DNA from 4 places in the Rhizobium sp. PP-F2F-G48 genome. Region 3 is predicted to be linked to each of the others. Evidence: predicted binding sites of a transcription regulator. Region 3 holds the regulator's gene; each other region holds the start of a gene.
The links. Region 3 encodes PhoB, which activates phosphate uptake and scavenging genes when phosphate is short. Its sites were predicted from a motif close to TGTCATNNANCTGTCAT; they were not measured.

Region 1 (4,197 bases), on a different contig from region 3:
AGCCGCGCGAAAAGCGCACGGCCGTCATCACCTATGCCGACGGCACGGTGAAGGAGGTTCCGCTGATCTGCCGCATCGATACGCTGGACGAAGTCACCTACATGAACAATGGCGGCATTCTCCAGACGGTTCTGCGCGACCTCGCAGCCTGAGGCGCCCGCACCTGAAAAATCGCGAAGGCCGGAACCCCCGTTCCGGCCTTCCGCACGTCCGGCGTCCCGATCGCCTCATCGCCGAAATTTCACTCCAACGTGACTTTGTGTTGAGGACGCCGCGGCGTATGAAAGAGCGGTTTCCGGCTGCCGCAATCCTGCCCGAATTGGACTCTGCCCGAAGTGGAACCTGCATGCCCGTCTCCAAGACCACCCGTCGAAGCCTGATCGGCAGCCTGTTCCTGCTGGCGGCACTGCCGGCCGCAGCGCAGGACGCAAACCGGCAGGCGGCGGCAGAGACGACGCAGGCGAGACCTGCGGGCAGCGGGCTGGAGGTGACGCAGCCGAAAGGCGTGGTCGAGCTTTTCACGAGCCAGGGCTGCGCCTCCTGTCCTCCGGCAGATGCAGCGCTCAAACACCTGATCGACGACGGGTCGATCGTCGCCCTTTCCTATCATGTGGACTACTGGAACTATCTCGGCTGGGCGGACACGCTCGCCTCGAAGGAAAACACTGCCCGTCAATATGCCTATGCCAAGATGTTCGGCCGCAACGGCGTCTACACGCCGCAGGCCGTGCTGAACGGCCGCGATCAGGTTAACGGCGCCAACCTCTCGGGCATCAAGGGCCGGCTGGGCGCGCTGAACGGCGCCGACGAAGGCATGAAGGTGGCGATTTCGGCGGAACGGAAGAACGACGAAATCGATATCACCATCGGTGAAGGCGACGGCAAGGCCAATGTCGTCATCGTCTACTTCAACCGCCAGAAGGTGGTGGATGTGGAGAAGGGCGAGAACGGCGGCAAGAAGATGTCCTACTGGCACGCGGTACGCGACATCCAGACGATCGGCATGTGGGACGGAAAGTCCGCGCGGTTCGTCCTGCCCGCCTCCGTGCTCGACCAGGAGAAGGACAGCGGCTGCGCCATCCTGTTGCAACGGATGAAGGACGCGGAAACGCCTGGCGCCATCGTCGGCGCAGCGACGCTGATGGCATCGCAATAGCCTCGACCGACTTCCGCGCGAGGCGCCGCGCGGGAATTGAGAGATGTCCGGTCCGGCATATCGAGGGCTGGGGGCTGAGGGTTCGATAAAACCGGACCGGGGGATCGGGCAGCACCGGCCTGAGACCGATACCGACGCGACCATCTGTCGCCGCCCCCGACCGAAGGTTGGACATGGCAGGCGGTACAGAGACCGGACCGTCGAAACAAGAAACGCTTTCGACCGGCCGGCCGGCGCGCGGCACCTCGGCGAAACCGAAGCAGCGGCGGCCGGCGGAGTTAAGCGCGGAATTCGGGCGCCTGTTTGACCGCAATGCGGCAGTGCAAAAAAAGCCATCGCTGCAGGAGCGGATCAGGACACGCGCGCAGATCCGCCATTCCGGCTTGATTTTCAGCCGCACTCAGGCACACTGTTACCGTCCTGTCATAACAAAAGGCCGGAATGTGCATGACCGATCAGACGGATTTGCAAGGTCGCCAAACCCCTGCGGCATCTGAAAACGTGGTCGTCGATCTCAGCGACTACCGACATGCCAAGGACCCGCTTCCCGTAACGTTCCATCGCAGAGAGCTCGATCAGATCCTGTGGGTCTATGGCCGCATGGTCGGCGAGGGCGAATGGCGCGATTACGCGCTGGATCATATGCGCGACAAGGCGGTGTTCTCCGTTTTCAAGCGATCGGGCGAACTCCCGCTCTATCGGGTGGAGAAAGTGCCGAAGCTCGCCGCCAAGCAGGGCGCCTACGCCGTGGTCAACACCCACGGCATGATCTTGAAGCGCGGACATGAGCTGCCGCAGGTGCTGAAGGTCTTCGACAAGCTGCTGAAAGTCGTGAAGAGCTGATCCTGCGGACATCCGCAGTCTCTCCGGGAACCAGGCTCAGCCGGCGTAAAGCGTATCCGGATAGACGCCGTCTGCCGGCACGGTCTCCAGCCCATCGCCAAGGGCCAGCTGCATGAAGGTCGTATCGAGCCAGCGGCCGAACTTGAAACCGCTCCCCTTCAGCGTGCCGCAGTCCACGAACCCCGTCGACCGGTGCACGGCAATGGAGGCCGGGTGCGCGCCGCCGATGACGGCCACCATCTGGCGGAAACCGAGATCGGTGCAGCGCGCGATCAGCTCGGTGAGAAGGGCCTTGCCGACGCCGCGCCCCCGGGCCTCCGGCGCGAGATAGATCGAATCCTCCACCAGAAACCGATAGGCGCTGCGCGTGCGAAACGCCGATGCGTAGGCATAGCCGATCACGGTCCCGTCGTCGTCTTGCGCGACGATGTAGGGATAGCTGTTGCCCGTGATGGTGGAAAAGCGCGTCGTCATCTCCGCCTGATCCGGAATGGCGATCTCGTAGGTGGCGACGCCGTTGCGAACGGACTCGCTGTAGATGTCCGTGATGGCGGAGATATCGGCAAGGGTGGCATCGCGCAGGGTGAAGGGCATGGCAGCAATCTCGAAAAATGCGGGGATCTCGGACGTTTCCCCCGTCCTTCCACATTCCCCCGGCCCGATCAAGGCAGGAGAGCGAAAGCCCGCCGCTCAGCCGCTGCGCTTTGTTCAAGATAGGAAAAAAGGCGGCCGAAGCCGCCTTTCCAAGTTCAGGGTCGAACCCGTTTCCGACGCTTAGTTGCGGTTTCCGAGGAAGCGCAGCATGAAGAGGAACAGGTTGACGAAGTCGAGATAGAGCGTGAGCGCGCCCATGATTGCCTTGCGGCCTGCAGCCTCGAAGCCATCGCTTTCGAAGTACATTTCCTTGATACGCTGCGTATCGTAGGCGGTCAGGCCCGCGAAGATCAGCACGCCGATGACCGAGATGGCGAACTGCAGGGCAGACGACACGAAGAAGATGTTGACGATCGAGGCGATGATCAGGCCGAACAGACCCATGACCAGGAACGAACCCATGGCCGACAGGCTGCGCTTCGTCGTGTAGCCGTAGAGCGACAGCGCGCCGAAGGAGGCGGCGGTCACGAAGAACGTGCGCACGATGCTCTGCCCGGTGTAGATCAGCATGATCGACGACAGCGACAGGCCCATCAGCGCGGCATAGACCCAGAACGTGGTCTGCGCGGCCGAAACGCTCATGGAGTTGATCCGGAAGCTGAGGAACAGAACCATGCCGAAAGGCGCCAGCATGATCAGGTACTTCAGCGGGCTGTCATAGATCGCCTGGCCGAATGCGGTCAGCTGACCGTCGGCAAACGCGAACTGGAAGGCGAGAAACGCGGCGACGCCGGTGATGGCGACGCCGAGTGCCATGAGATTGTAGACCCGCAGCATATAAGCGCGCAGGCCCTGGTCGACAGCAGCGTCAGCGCGCGCGCCGGCGGTCTGCATGCGATAGTTTCTGGGATCGGACATTCTTATCCTCTTATCAGCTCCAAGTGACGGACAGGTCGGGTTCCATCGGACCGGGCATCGCTGTGGAGTTTCAGCAAGCCTGAGGACAATATGATGCGGAACCGCCGATATCTCAAGGGTGGCCCGAATGCATGACGCGATTGTAATGCGCGGCACGGTTAGCGGAAAGATGACCGGACCGTGCCCGCCCGCGCGTCAGAGGTCGCGAAGCACGGGCGCGGCCTTCTGCCCGAGCACGCGCCATGTCCCGACAAGGCCGATACCGACCGTCATGACGAGGGCAATCGCGATCGTCAGCACGGCCACGTCCGGCAGGAAGGACGACGGCAGCGTCATGATGCGCGCCACCACGAACCATGCCGCGACGCCCCCCGCCAGAAGCGCGAAGACGGCGGTGGAGAGGCCGAGAATGGCATATTCGTAGCAGAAAGCGCGGATCAGCGTCGCGCGCGTCGCCCCCAGCGTCTTCAGCACCACGGCATCATGGATGCGCGCGCGGTTGCCCGCGGCAAGCGCGCCGGAGAGCACGAGAACCGAGGCGACGAGCGCGACGCCGGCAGCGGCCCGGATCGCGGTCGCCAACTGCCCCAGCAGACCGTTGACGATGTCGAGCGCATCCTTCACCCGGACGCTGGTGATGGTCGGGTAGGTGTTGGTGATCTGGCGCAGGGCCGCAGCCTCCTGCT
Region 2 (4,197 bases), on a different contig from region 3:
CCACCGAGCTTGGCGGGCTTCAGGTCGGCAAGCGCCACGCGGAAGATCTTCTTCAGCTTTGCCGCCTGCCCGACGAGATTGTCGCGCTCGATGACATAGGCGTAGTCGCCGTGAACGGTGATTTCGGAGAGGCCGACCCAGCCCTCGCCTTTCTTTTCGAGCGGATAGCGCACAGCGCCCCACGCCTCCGACTTCGGCTTGTAGGAGACGAGCTTGACGAAGCCCTTCTCGTCGTCCTTCCATTCCCGCTGCACCGCCATCCACAGGGTGACGTCGTCGCCCTCGCCGGTGATGGTGATGCCTTCGAAACCGAAGCGGGTCTCTGCGGCCCGCAGCTCTTCGGGCAGCGGCACTTCCTTCTTGATCTGGCCCTTGGCATTCACCTGGTACAGCGCATGCGGCACCAGCTTGTCGGAATTGCCTTCGGAGGCGAGCCAGAAGCCGTCCTCGGTCGCGACGATACCTTCGATGTCGAGCTTCTGCGCCGGCGCACCGTCGCGGGTGATCGTCAGCGCATCGGTGATCTCGGCCGGGCTCTTCGTCGTGTCGATGGTGAAGATGCGCGGCTCGGCGCCATAGACCGAATCGCTCACCGCATAGAGCTTGCCAGGCTGGCCCGGAACGGCCGAGAGACCCGAGAGGGCGCCGAAGCCGATCGGCACGCCATCCTTCTCCACCGAGCGGATCTGCGGATAGGCGGCCTTGCCCTCCTTGCGCTCGTAGATCATCACATGCGAGCGCGCCGCGCCGTCCTCGACCAGATCGGCCTCGTTGGCGGTGACAAGAAGATTGCGGGCGGGAATGGCGATGCCGCCTTCCGGGGAGATGCCCGACGGCAGCAGCTGCAGCAGCTCCGGCTCGGCGCCCGTATCCTTGTAGACGCCGACGAGCGAGGCGCGCTCGGCCAGAACGAAGAACAGGCGGTCCGCACCGAAGGTCGCCGCTTCCAGCCCCTCGGGCTCGACACCCTTGGCCGCGGAGCGCTTTTCCGGATAGTGGCCGATGGCCGCCGCCGCATGTTCGAGGCGCGCGCCGGCCTCGTAGAGCACCTTGCCGCTGGTGTCGAAGATGGTGAAGCCGCGCGAGCCGCCTTTCCAGTCCCCCTCGTTCGCCACCACCAGCCGGTCGTCGTCGAGCCATTTCACGGCGTCCGGCTCGCGGGCCACGCCCTTCAGCGATCCGGTGAAGGACAGCTTGCCGTCGCGCTTCGTATCGATCCGGTCGAGATCCACCGTGCCGGCGGAGAAATGCGAGACGATCTTGCCCGAGCGCCCGTCGAGAACGACGATCTGGTTGTTCTCCTGCAGCGTCAGCGCGATCTGGTCGCGGCCGTTGAAGGACACGAATTCCGGCTCCGGATCCTCGCCCCCGACCTCGGCCAGTCCGGTCAAAGCGACGTGACGGATGCTGGCGCAGTCCGGCGTGCCGTCGGTGAGCTTGACGATGACGAGATCACCGGCCGGCATCTGCGGCAGCGCCCCGTCATTCACCGTCTCGTCGCGCTCGTTCTCGATGGCGATGGCCGCCAGAGTCCGGTCCTTGTTGACGGCGACCGAATCCGGCTGGCCACCGAGTTCGCAGCTCGCCGTCACCTGACGGCTGGCCAGATCGACGGCCGCAAGCCGGCCCGACGGGTTCGCCCGGTTCGGGCTCGTGTTGACGGCGACGAGCGCCTTGGGGCCGGCGACCGTCACCGAGGTCGGCTCGCCGTCGAAGGCGACGATGCCGCCTGCCTTGGGGGCCGCGGCGTCCGTGATGTCGATGAAGCCGATCGCCTTGAGAGGGCTGTCGGAATAGATCAGCGTCATGCCGTCGTCCGTCGCGGTGACGATCTCGGCGGAGGTCACCGTCTTGCGGTCGGCTCCGGCCGGCAGGTTGTCGGCAACGGCAAAGGACGCGATACGATTGAAGACGGGCTCTGCAACGGCGCTGCCGGCCACCGAGGTCGCAAGCAGGGCCGCGAGCGCGGCAGTGACGGATACGGTTTTCATGAGACATCCCCTCGACAAGTCCACGGCGCTCTGCGCCGCGCTGCCGCCTGCATCGTCGCGCGCGGCACCGGCTGCGATTTCTGGAGCGCGCATATGACAGGGGAATGACAGGCACGAAAAAGGCCCGAGAAAACCCGGGCCCGAAGACGAGGAGAGCGGCCTGCGCCCTCTCCTTCCGCTTGCCGATGCGGGAACCGGAAAAGCCCGTGATCCCGCACCGAAGCGCTTTGCGACGATCGAGCGGCCTGACGGCATTCGCGAGGAATGGTCGGCGCCCGGCCGTAAACTCGGCCTGTCACGATCCCGAGGCGATGCGTTTCCGCCGCGCCGGGATCCTGTTGCCTTAGGAGTTGACGGCGTCCTTGAGGCCCTTGCCGGCCGCGAACTTCGGAACGTTGCGCGCGGGAATATCGACTTCTGCACCGGTGGAGGGGTTGCGGCCCTTGGAGGCTTCGCGACGGCTGACGGTGAAGTTGCCGAAGCCGACGAGGCGAACGTCGCCGCCGTTCTTCAGTTCACCCTGGATCACGTCGAACAGTGCTTCGACAGAGGCGGCAGCCTCCTTGTTCGTGATGCCGGCCTTTTCGGCAACCGCCGATACGAGCTCATTCTTGTTCATGTTTCCACCCTTTCAACTTGGTCCGAAACGACTTGTTTTCGGGCGGCCGTGCCATCGTCGCAACGGTCGCCTTGGCAACCCAATCGCGCCGAATGCCCGGAAATGCAAGGCTTTGCGGTGATTTTTACGAAAAAAGACCGGCCTGGGGGCCGGTCTTCCACTGTTAAAGCGATGGATAACGGTGCGGGAGCACTTTCCCGACGCGCGAGAATCAACGGCGCCGCGTGTCGGGACGGTTCCGGAAGAACGCTTCGAGCGCCCTCCCGGACAGCCGTGTCAGTGCGCGAAACCGGGCGCGGTTTCGTCCGTATCGGTCGCGACCTTGACCGGCGCGACGTTCTTTGCCGGATCCCATTCGATGGCTTCCGGCATGCGGAGCAGAGCGTGCTTCAGAACCTCGCCGATCAGCGACACGGGGATGATCTCCATGTTGTTCTTCACATTGTCCGGAATCTCCGCCAGATCCTTGGCGTTTTCTTCCGGAATAAGCACCTTCTTGATCCCGCCGCGGAGCGCCGCGAGCAACTTTTCCTTCAGGCCGCCGATGGGCAGAACCCGGCCGCGCAGGGTGATCTCACCCGTCATGGCCACATTCTTGTCGACCGGAATGCCCGTCATGATCGAGACGATGGCGGTGGCCATCGCAACGCCGGCCGACGGACCGTCCTTCGGGGTCGCCCCTTCGGGAACGTGGACGTGGATGTCGCTCGTGTCGAAACGCGGCGGCTCGATGCCGAAGTCGATGGCGCGCGAGCGGACATAGGAGGCCGCCGCCGAAATCGATTCCTTCATCACGTCCTTCAGGTTGCCCGTCACCGTCATGCGGCCCTTGCCGGGCATCATGACGCCTTCGATCGTCAGCAGTTCGCCGCCGACCTCGGTCCAGGCCAGACCCGTGACCACGCCCACCTGGTCGGTGCGCTCGGCTTCGCCGTGGCGGAAGCGCGGAACGCCCAGATAGTCATGGATGTTCTCGGCCGTCACCTCGATGCGGGTGGCCTTGCCCTTGAGGATTTCGGTGACCGCCTTGCGGGCGAGCTTCATCAGCTCGCGCTCGAAGGAGCGGACGCCCGCCTCGCGGGTGTAGGTCTGGATCACCGCCATCAGCGCACCGTCCGTCACCGAGAACTCGGCAGGCTTCAGGGCGTGGTCGGCGATGGCCTTCGGCAGGAGGTGGCGCTTCGCGATCTCCAGCTTTTCCTCTTCCGTATAGCCGGCGATGCGGATCACTTCCATGCGGTCCATCAGAGGCGCCGGAATGTTCAGCGTGTTCGCCGTCGTGATGAACATCACGTTCGAAAGGTCGTATTCGACCTCCAGATAGTGGTCCATGAACGTTGCGTTCTGTTCCGGATCGAGCACCTCGAGCAAGGCCGACGACGGATCGCCACGGAAATCCTGGCCCATCTTGTCGATTTCATCGAGCAGGAAGAGCGGATTGGACTTCTTCGCCTTCTTCATCGACTGGATGACCTTGCCGGGCATCGAGCCGATATAGGTCCGGCGGTGGCCGCGGATCTCGGCCTCGTCACGAACGCCACCCAGCGCCATGCGGATGTATTCGCGGCCGGTCGCCTTGGCGATCGA
Region 3 (4,197 bases):
GTCTTGATGGCGCATTCCAGAGCTTCGGCACCGGAATTGGTGAAAAAGACCTTGTCGGCGAAGGTGTTGTCCGTCAGCCGCTTGGCAAGCTTTTCCTGGCCGGGGATCTCGTAGAGGTTCGACAGATGCCAGACCTTCTCGGCCTGGTCCTTGAGCGCTGCAACAAGATGCGGATGCGCATGGCCGAGCGAATTGACGGCCACGCCCGCGGCGAAATCGAGATAGCGCGCGCCATCTTCCGCCACCAGCCAGACACCTTCGCCGCGCTCGAAGCGCAGCGGCGCACGCATGTAGGTCTCGTAAAGCGGGGTTGCCTCGGCCATCGTGCCTATCTCCTCGTCCTGTCCGCACGCGCTTTGCGGGGAAGGTTCGATCCGTTTTCGCAGGGACCGGCAGTGCCGGCCCGAAATGAAAAATACCGCCCTGACGGCGGCGAGCGCACTATCGGTTTTTCAGGTGCCGCTGTCAACAAAAGTCCCGGAAATACGGGTCTGGCATGCGTTTTCCGGGCGCGATGCTTTCCGGCAAAAAGACCTTGCAAATATATCACGCAACGGCAGCAAGTTGGGGAAAACCCAAAAATCGATTCGGGTCGATTCCCCGGACTCTTGTCACGGAGTCACCCCGTCTCTAGGTTAGCAAGGAATTGCTAGACGCATGCGGCGGACCTAGTCACCAGAAGAGTCAAGGCGTTGCAGCTTCGGAGCCATCCGGGGCGCGGTGAGGGATTCGTCCTTCCGTATGCCTGGAATGGAGACGACAATGAACTGGACTGACGAGCGGGTAGAGAGACTGAAGAAGCTGTGGGCCGAAGGCCTGAGCGCGAGCCAGATCGCGGCGCAGCTCGGCGGCGTCAGCCGAAATGCGGTCATCGGCAAGGTTCACCGCCTGTCGCTCCCCGGCCGCGCAAAGGCAGGCGGAGCCTCGCCGAGCGCAACCCGTCCGAAGCGTCCCGTCGTCGCCGCACGCCCGGCAGCACCGGAAGCCATCGTTGCCAACGCGGCTCCCCGCGCCGTTCCCCAGCGTCCGATGGCCCGTCCTGTCAACGCGATGAACGTCATCGAAGATTCCGAAAGCGTCTTCGCGCCGGAAACCGCACTGACCGTCACCGGTAGCGGCGCCGGCGCAACGGGCAGCAATGTCGTCGTGCCGATGTCGCGCAAGCTGGTTCTGACGCAGCTCACCGACCGCACCTGCAAGTGGCCGATCGGCGACCCGATGAAGGACGAGTTTCACTTCTGCGGCAATGACTCGCCGGATAGCTCGCCCTATTGCACCTTCCACGCCAAGCTTGCCTACCAGCCCTCGGCCGAGCGCCGTCGCGCCCGATAAGGGTCCGCGTTTTCAGACAGAGCAAAAAAAGAAATCGCCTTCTTCGTTCTGCGAAGAAGGCGATTTCATTTGTCCTTACTGTCAATCTGGGAAGATCGCCGCGCGCCAGGAACGATGCGTTCCCAGCTCTAAAGATGCAAGCGTTCAGCTTTCCAGCGAGTAACCCGCGCCGCGGACGGTCCGGATGACGTCCTGCATGTTGGAAAAGTTGAGGGCCTTGCGCAGGCGACCGACATGGACGTCGACGGTCCTCTCGTCCACATAGATATCATGCCCCCAGACGCCATCGAGAAGCTGCGAGCGCGAGAAGACGCGGCCGGGCGAGGCCATGAAGAATTCGAGCAGGCGAAACTCGGTCGGGCCGAGGCGGACTTCGCGGGTCTTGCGATGGACGCGGTGCGTCTCGCGATCGAGCTCGATGTCGCCGCACTTCAACAGCGAGGACAGCACTTCGGGACGCGCGCGGCGCAGCATGGCCTTGACGCGCGCGATCAGCTCGGGCGTCGAGAACGGCTTGACGACATAATCGTCGGCGCCGGTGGCAAGGCCGCGAACCCGCTCGCTCTCTTCGCCGCGCGCCGTCAGCATGATGATCGGCAGGCGCTCGGTCTCGCTGCGCTGGCGCAGGCGCCGGCAAAGCTCGATGCCGGACACGCCGGGCAGCATCCAGTCGAGGATCAGGAGATCCGGCAGCCGTTCCTGCAAGCGGACTTCCGCCTCGTCGCCCCGGTTGATGGTATCGACGTCGAAGCCTTCGGCCTCGAGATTGTACCGCAGGAGAACGCTCAGGGCTTCTTCATCTTCGACAACGGCAATTTTCGGCTGCATTTCTGGACTCCGTAGTGTCCTCGTCGCATGACGAGGCTTTCGCCAGAACCCGAAGGCGGCGATCATCGTTGACTGTTCAGGCATGGCGGCGGGAAACCGCCCTTTCGGCCGCCGATCCCTCAACCGAGGCATCGACCGCGTTCAAGACCGGAGACGATGGGCGCAGGAGCGTTTCCCTCCTGCGCCGTTCGCTCAGGTGGCGAGTGCGCCGACGGTGTTCGACGAGTCGTCTTTCGGGCGTTCGCCGAGCGGCTGCGCGCCGGTCGTCATGTAGTAGATCGTCTCGGCGATGTTGGTCGCGTGGTCGCCGATGCGTTCGATGTTCTTGGCGCAGAACAGGAGATGCGTGCAGGGCGTGATGTTGCGCGGATCTTCCATCATATAGGTCAGGAGTTCGCGGAACAGCGAGGTGTAGATCGCGTCGATCTCGCCGTCACGCTCGCGGATGGCCTTGGCCTTTTCGGCCGAACGGGAGGCGTAGACATCCAGCACTTCCTTCAGCTGCATCAACGTCAGCTCGGCCAGATGCTCGATCCCGCGGGACAGCTGGCGCGGCAGGCTGGCGCTGGACACGGCGATAACGCGCTTGGCCGTGTTCTTGCCAAGGTCGCCCACGCGCTCGAGATCGGCCGCGATGCGGATCGATCCCATGATCTCGCGCAGGTCGGCCGCCATCGGCTGACGCTTGGCGATCGTCACGATCGCCTTTTCGCCGATCTGGCGTTCGGCATCGTCGAGCACGACATCGTCGGAAATGACCTTCTGGGCGAGACCCAGATCGGCGTTGACGAGGGCGCGTACGGATTCCGCGACCATCTGCTCGGCAAGGCCACCCATCTCGGAGATGCGGCGGCTGAGATATTTCAGGTCTTCGTCATAGACGGATACGATATGGGTTGCCATGGATCCTGTCCTTGGAGTTCGGTCACGGGCGCTTCGCTGTCGGTCGGGCGACCGATCAGCCGAAGCGTCCCATGATGTAATCCTGGGTGCGCTGGTCATCCGGATTGGTGAACATCTTGTCGGTATCGTTCTCCTCGACGAGATTGCCGAGGTGGAACATGGCGGTGCGCTGCGAAACGCGGGCGGCCTGCTGCATGGAGTGCGTGACGATCACGATCGTGTAGTTGGCGCGCAGTTCGTGGATCAGTTCCTCGACCTTGGCAGTGGCGATCGGATCGAGCGCCGAGCAAGGCTCGTCCATGAGGATGACCTCGGGGCTGACGGCAACGGCGCGTGCGATGCAGAGACGCTGCTGCTGGCCGCCAGAGAGGCCGGTGCCGGATTCGTGCAGGCGATCCTTCACCTCGTTCCAGAGGCCGGCCTTCTGCAGGCTCTGCTCGACGATGGCGTCGAGTTCGGCCTTGCTGCGGGCCAGACCGTGGATCTTCGGCCCGTAGGTCACGTTCTCATAGATCGACTTCGGGAACGGGTTCGGCTTCTGGAAGACCATGCCGACGCGGGCGCGAAGTTCGACGACGTCGATCGAGGGATCGTAGATATCGCCGTCATCGAGCGTGATCTTGCCGGTCACCCGGCAGTGATCGATCGTGTCGTTCATGCGGTTGAGCGTCCGCAGGAAGGTCGACTTGCCGCAGCCGGACGGGCCGATCAGGGCCGTGACCGTGTTCTCGCGGATGTTGAGGTTCACGTCGAACAGCGCGCGCTTTTCGCCGTAGTAGACCGACACATCCTTGCCGATCATCTTGTGAGGGACAGCATTCATCTTCTGATCGACCGCCTTTTCGAGAGTCGCTTCTGACATCATGTTCATAATTCTCTACCTCACTACCAGCGTCGTTCAAAGCGGCGCCGCAACAGGATTGCGCCCAGGTTCATGACCACCAGGAAAATCAGGAGCACGATGATCGCGCCGGAGGTCCGTTCGACAAATGCACGTTCGGCTTCGTTGGCCCACATGTAGATCTGGACCGGCAAAGCCGTCGAAGGTTCGAGCGGCGAGCCCGGGAAATCGACCACGAAGGCCACCATGCCGATGAGCAGCAGCGGTGCGGTCTCGCCGAGCGCATGCGCAAG
Region 4 (4,197 bases), on a different contig from region 3:
GTTTCGGGACGGCGGTGTTTTGTGCCGTGGACTTGCCAGCCGCCGCATCCCTCTCGTCATTCCGGGCTTGACCGGGAATGACGGTTGAGAAGGGGCCGGGGCATAGTGAGGCGCCGGTCGGTGCCCCCGCCAGGCGTCACATCGCCGGCTGTGGGAAGAGCTCGCCGTGGGTCTCGAAGAAGCGGTCGGTGCCGTAGCGTTTGCCGAACATCATGTCGTGCTGGAGGAAGCGGTAGTCGCGCAGCACGGGGGCGATCTTCTTGTTGCGGGACCAGGCTTCGGTGTCCTTGCCGGCGGCGTCGATCAGCATGTAGCGGTCGATGACGTGGTAGCGGTCGAAGACGTCGCCGAGGAAGGCGGTGTAATAGGGGTGCTCGAAGCCGCCGGTCTTCAGGATCTGGTAGGACAGGAAGGCCGGGCTGATGGTGCCGACGTTCTTCACGGGGCCTGTCTTGTTCGACCAGATGACCAGCGGCGTCTCGTGGCTCGAGGCCATCTGGTCGACCGTGCCCTTGCGCGAGGCCGTGACGTCCGGCATGTAGCCGGTCGAGGTGTAGACCGTGTTCAGCGGCGGCAGGTGATCGCCGAAGAGCACGATGATCGTCTCGCGGTCGCGCTCCTTCGCCCAGTCCATCAGCATCTTCAGGCTGTCGTCGGCCTCCTTCACGCCCTGCGCATAGGTGGCCAGAACCTGCCGGTCGGTCTCCGGCAGATCGCCTTCGACCTTGATGGTGTTCTGCGCATAGCGATTGGCCTCGTAGGGGCCGTGGCCCTGCAGCGTCACCGTGAAGAAGAAGAAGGGATCGCGCAGCTCGTCGGCCTGGCGCATGATCTCCTTCGTGAGGGCCTCGTCGGAAGCGAAGATGCCGCGCTTTTCCATGGGCGGCAGGGTTTCCTCCGAGCGAAACTGTTCGAAGCCGAAGGATTTGTAGACGGCGCTGCGGTTCCAGAACCAGCCCTGGAACGGGTGGACGGCTCGCGCGACATAGCCTTCGCCGCGGAAGAAGGTGGCCAGCGACGGGATCGGATTGCGGATATATTGCTGATAGGGAATGCTGCCATAGGGCAGGAAAGCGTTGGAGAAGCCGGTCAGGGCCTCGAACTCGACATTGGCGGTCATGCCGCCGAATTCCGGGGAAAACACGTTGCCGGACTGCATGCTGCGGATCGTCGGCATCGGGTCCGGCGAGAGCGTGACGTTCGGCAGGCGCGTCGGATCCCAGAAGGATTCGCTCATGAGGACGATGACATCCGGCTTGCCGCGATGCGTCGTGCCGGCGGCGACCGGCTCGGTCGGGATCTTGTCGATGGCGTCGGCCATGTAGCCCGCAGGCGCGGCGACGTTGGCCATCGGCAGGTTCAGCACGAAGGCGAGCGTGAAGCCGTTATGGCGGTAGTTTTCGGCCTGGTCCCACATGATGGGAATGATCTGCAGCCGGTCGCGCACCCAGGAGAACTGGTTGTAATCCATCAGGTGATAGAAGCCGCCGAGGAGCGGCAGGGCCACGGCAAGGCGGGCCAGGCGCTGCTGGCGCGTGAGGCGCGGGAAGCGGCGCCAGGCGTGGCGGATGAGCCAGGTGAGGCCGGCCAGCGACAGGACGAGGCCGACCGCGATGGCGATGGCCGTGCCCGGGCGATCGCGCACCAGCACCGGCATCAGCTCCATGATCTGGCGGCCGAACAGGAAGTCGGTGGGATAGAGCGGATCGGAGAGGAAGATCTGCTTCTGGCGCGTGGTGACGGCCGGCACCAGAGCGAGCGGGGCGATGAGGACGATGCCGTATTCCGCGCGGCCGGCGATGGCATCGACGGCGAGGAACAGCAGGAAGAAGATGAAAGCCGTGACCCAGGCCGGGCGTGCGGGATCGAGAAAGAAGGCGGTGGCTTCGGTCGCGGAATTGCGCGCGATCCATTCGACGACGAAGATCAGCGAGACGGCGAGCAGGAACGAGACCACGACGCTGCGGACGTTGGACAGAAGCCGCGACGGGCGTGCATCCTGCGCGCCGGTGGACCCATAGACGTCCGCGGAGGGTCTTGCGTTCACGGCAGACTGAAAACTCGCCATGGCCGGCTCCCTTCACAAATTCTTCGCATGACTGTCATATCGGTGTCATGTTGAACAGAGGATGAATGTGCTTTCCCATGCACAATGCGCGTGATCTCCCGCGGATCGCCGGGATAAGAGGAAGCCCGCGCGAAGGAGGACGAGATGCGCAGTTCGGTCGAATTATACAGTGTGGAGACGGGCGAGACGCGCGTCGTCTGGCAGACGGACCGGCTGGTCGAGGCACCGAATTTCACGCCGGCCGGCGACGGGCTGATCCTCAACGGCGACGGCCGGCTGTTGCGCATCGGTCTTGCCGATCCGGTGCCGGAGGCGATCGATACCGGCTTTGCCGACCGTCTCAACAACGATCACGGCCTCTCGCCGGATGGACGCCGGCTCGCGATCAGCGACAAGACCGAATTCGGCAAATCGGCGATCTACACGCTGCCGATCGGCGGCGGCGTGCCGACGCTCGTGACGCGCAACCTGCCGTCCTACTGGCATGGCTGGTCGCCGGACGGGACGCGGCTTGCCTATTGCGGCATTCGCGACCAGGTGTTCGATATCTACACGATTGCGGTCGAGGGCGGCGAGGAGACGCGGCTGACGCATGGCGAGGGCCGCAATGATGGGCCGGACTATTCGGCGGACGGGCGCTGGATCTATTTCAACTCCAGCCGATCGGGCCGGATGCAGATCTGGCGGGTGCCGTCCGAAGGGGGTGTTGCGGAGCGGATCACCGACAGTCCCTATGGCGACTGGTTTCCGCATCCCTCGCCGGACGGGCGCCACCTGCTCGTGCTTTCCTATGATGGCGATGTGTTCGACCATCCGCGCGACCTGACGGTGCGGCTGCGGCTGATGGATCCCGATGGCGGACAGGCGCGGACGTTGTTCGCGCTCTTCGGCGGTCAGGGGACGATCAACGTGCCGAACTGGTCGCCGGACGGCAAGACGTTCGCCTTCGTCCGCTACGCGCCGGAATAAGCGACGCCTGGCCTCAGTTCGTCTGCTCCGGCTGATAGCCGGGGCCTGCGGGATGGTGCAGGTCGATGGAGGATTCCTCTGTCGGCAGGAAGGTCGGGCCGACCTGACGGACGCGGTTGGCCTTGGGGTCGTAAGGGCGCTCGTGGATCTCGCGCGGCGCGGCGTCTGCCGGCGCCGTTGCCGGCAGGAGGATTTTCGACGCGGCGGGATCGGTGGTGATGGACACCACGGCCTTGTCGGAGGGCGTGCTCATCCGCGGGGCCGGGGCATCGCCCGGCAGGGTGGAGAAACCGGCGCCGGACGACCTGGCGGCCGCGGCATTCGGCAGGCGGCAGCCGCACTGGCTGCGGCTCGCGGGGCTGCCGCTCTTATAGGCGAAGGCCGTGGGAAGATCCGTATAGGGATTGCCGGTGCCAGCCGAGATCATGTCCTGCGTCTCGCCGGACAGCGGGTGGAAATAGAGTTCGGTCTCGGCGCCCGGGCAGCGGGCGCTGCAGGCCTGCGCGTCACGCGCGAAATCGTCGGGCGTCGCATTGGCGGAAATCGGGAAGAACGAGCCGTCGCAGGTGCGCACGCACATGGTCCGCAGCGGGCCATCCAGCGTCAGCCGGTGCAGGTCGGGGGCGGAGAGATCCGAGAGCGACGGCTCGGACACCGCGCCGTCGGAGGGTCCGCGCAGGCTCGTCTCCTCGCTGCCGATCGGCGGGAGGTCCGCGATGATATTGCGAAAACGGCGCGGTCGGGACTCGTCGATCCCCAGGTCTGCGATCCCCAGGTCTGCGTCCGTGCCGGCGTCCATGGTGGTGTCCATGGTGGCATCCGGGCCCGAGACCGATGCGCTGACGAGATCGCTATCGATCGCCTCGCAACGGTTGGTCTGCATCGCGACCAGCACGCGCCGGCGCTCCGCATCGCCGGCGGATCCTGCGATGTCCTGCCGGCGGCGGGCTTTCATGTCCTCAAGGTCGGCGCTGATCGCGGCGATGCGGTTGTCGAGATCGGCGCAGGCCTCCTCGTTGTCGCCGTTGATGACGGTCACGCTCTCCGTGCTGCAACCGAGCGCCCGCTGCTCGCTGCGCGCGCTGCGCAGCTCGATGTTTCGCCGCGAGATGGCGCCGGTGAAGTTTCGCTGGCTGGCCTCGCCGAAACCGTCTCGCCCG

Region 1: C8J36_RS12380 (DUF2794 domain-containing protein) is a predicted target of PhoB. The motif match lies at 1,567-1,583, and genes of this name have one in related genera.
Region 2: C8J36_RS06340 (esterase-like activity of phytase family protein) is a predicted target of PhoB. The motif match lies at 2,085-2,101, and genes of this name have one in related genera.
Region 4: C8J36_RS03785 (LTA synthase family protein) is a predicted target of PhoB. The motif match lies at 2,101-2,117, and genes of this name have one in related genera.

What each region holds. Positions count from the first base shown of each region.
Region 1 covers NZ_SLVH01000004.1:250,448-254,644, reverse strand. Annotated here, with positions in the region: gene acnA (aconitate hydratase AcnA) at 1-152, shown strand, start outside; gene C8J36_RS12385 (thioredoxin family protein) at 347-1,156, shown strand; gene C8J36_RS12380 (DUF2794 domain-containing protein) at 1,604-1,999, shown strand; gene C8J36_RS12375 (GNAT family N-acetyltransferase) at 2,036-2,593, opposite strand; gene C8J36_RS12370 (Bax inhibitor-1/YccA family protein) at 2,774-3,511, opposite strand; gene C8J36_RS12365 (ABC transporter permease) at 3,707-4,197, opposite strand, start outside.
Region 2 covers NZ_SLVH01000002.1:362,558-366,754, forward strand. Annotated here, with positions in the region: gene C8J36_RS06340 (esterase-like activity of phytase family protein) at 1-1,991, opposite strand, end outside; gene hupB (DNA-binding protein HupB) at 2,335-2,610, opposite strand; gene lon (endopeptidase La) at 2,887-4,197, opposite strand, start outside.
Region 3 covers NZ_SLVH01000003.1:576,169-580,365, forward strand. Annotated here, with positions in the region: gene C8J36_RS10715 (aspartate aminotransferase family protein) at 1-323, opposite strand, end outside; gene C8J36_RS10720 (GcrA family cell cycle regulator) at 763-1,332, shown strand; gene phoB (phosphate regulon transcriptional regulator PhoB) at 1,477-2,160, opposite strand; gene phoU (phosphate signaling complex protein PhoU) at 2,353-3,063, opposite strand; gene pstB (phosphate ABC transporter ATP-binding protein PstB) at 3,119-3,934, opposite strand; gene pstA (phosphate ABC transporter permease PstA) at 3,949-4,197, opposite strand, start outside.
Region 4 covers NZ_SLVH01000001.1:828,747-832,943, forward strand. Annotated here, with positions in the region: gene C8J36_RS03785 (LTA synthase family protein) at 137-2,068, opposite strand; gene C8J36_RS03790 (TolB family protein) at 2,213-3,037, shown strand; gene C8J36_RS03795 (DUF2865 domain-containing protein) at 3,051-4,197, opposite strand, start outside.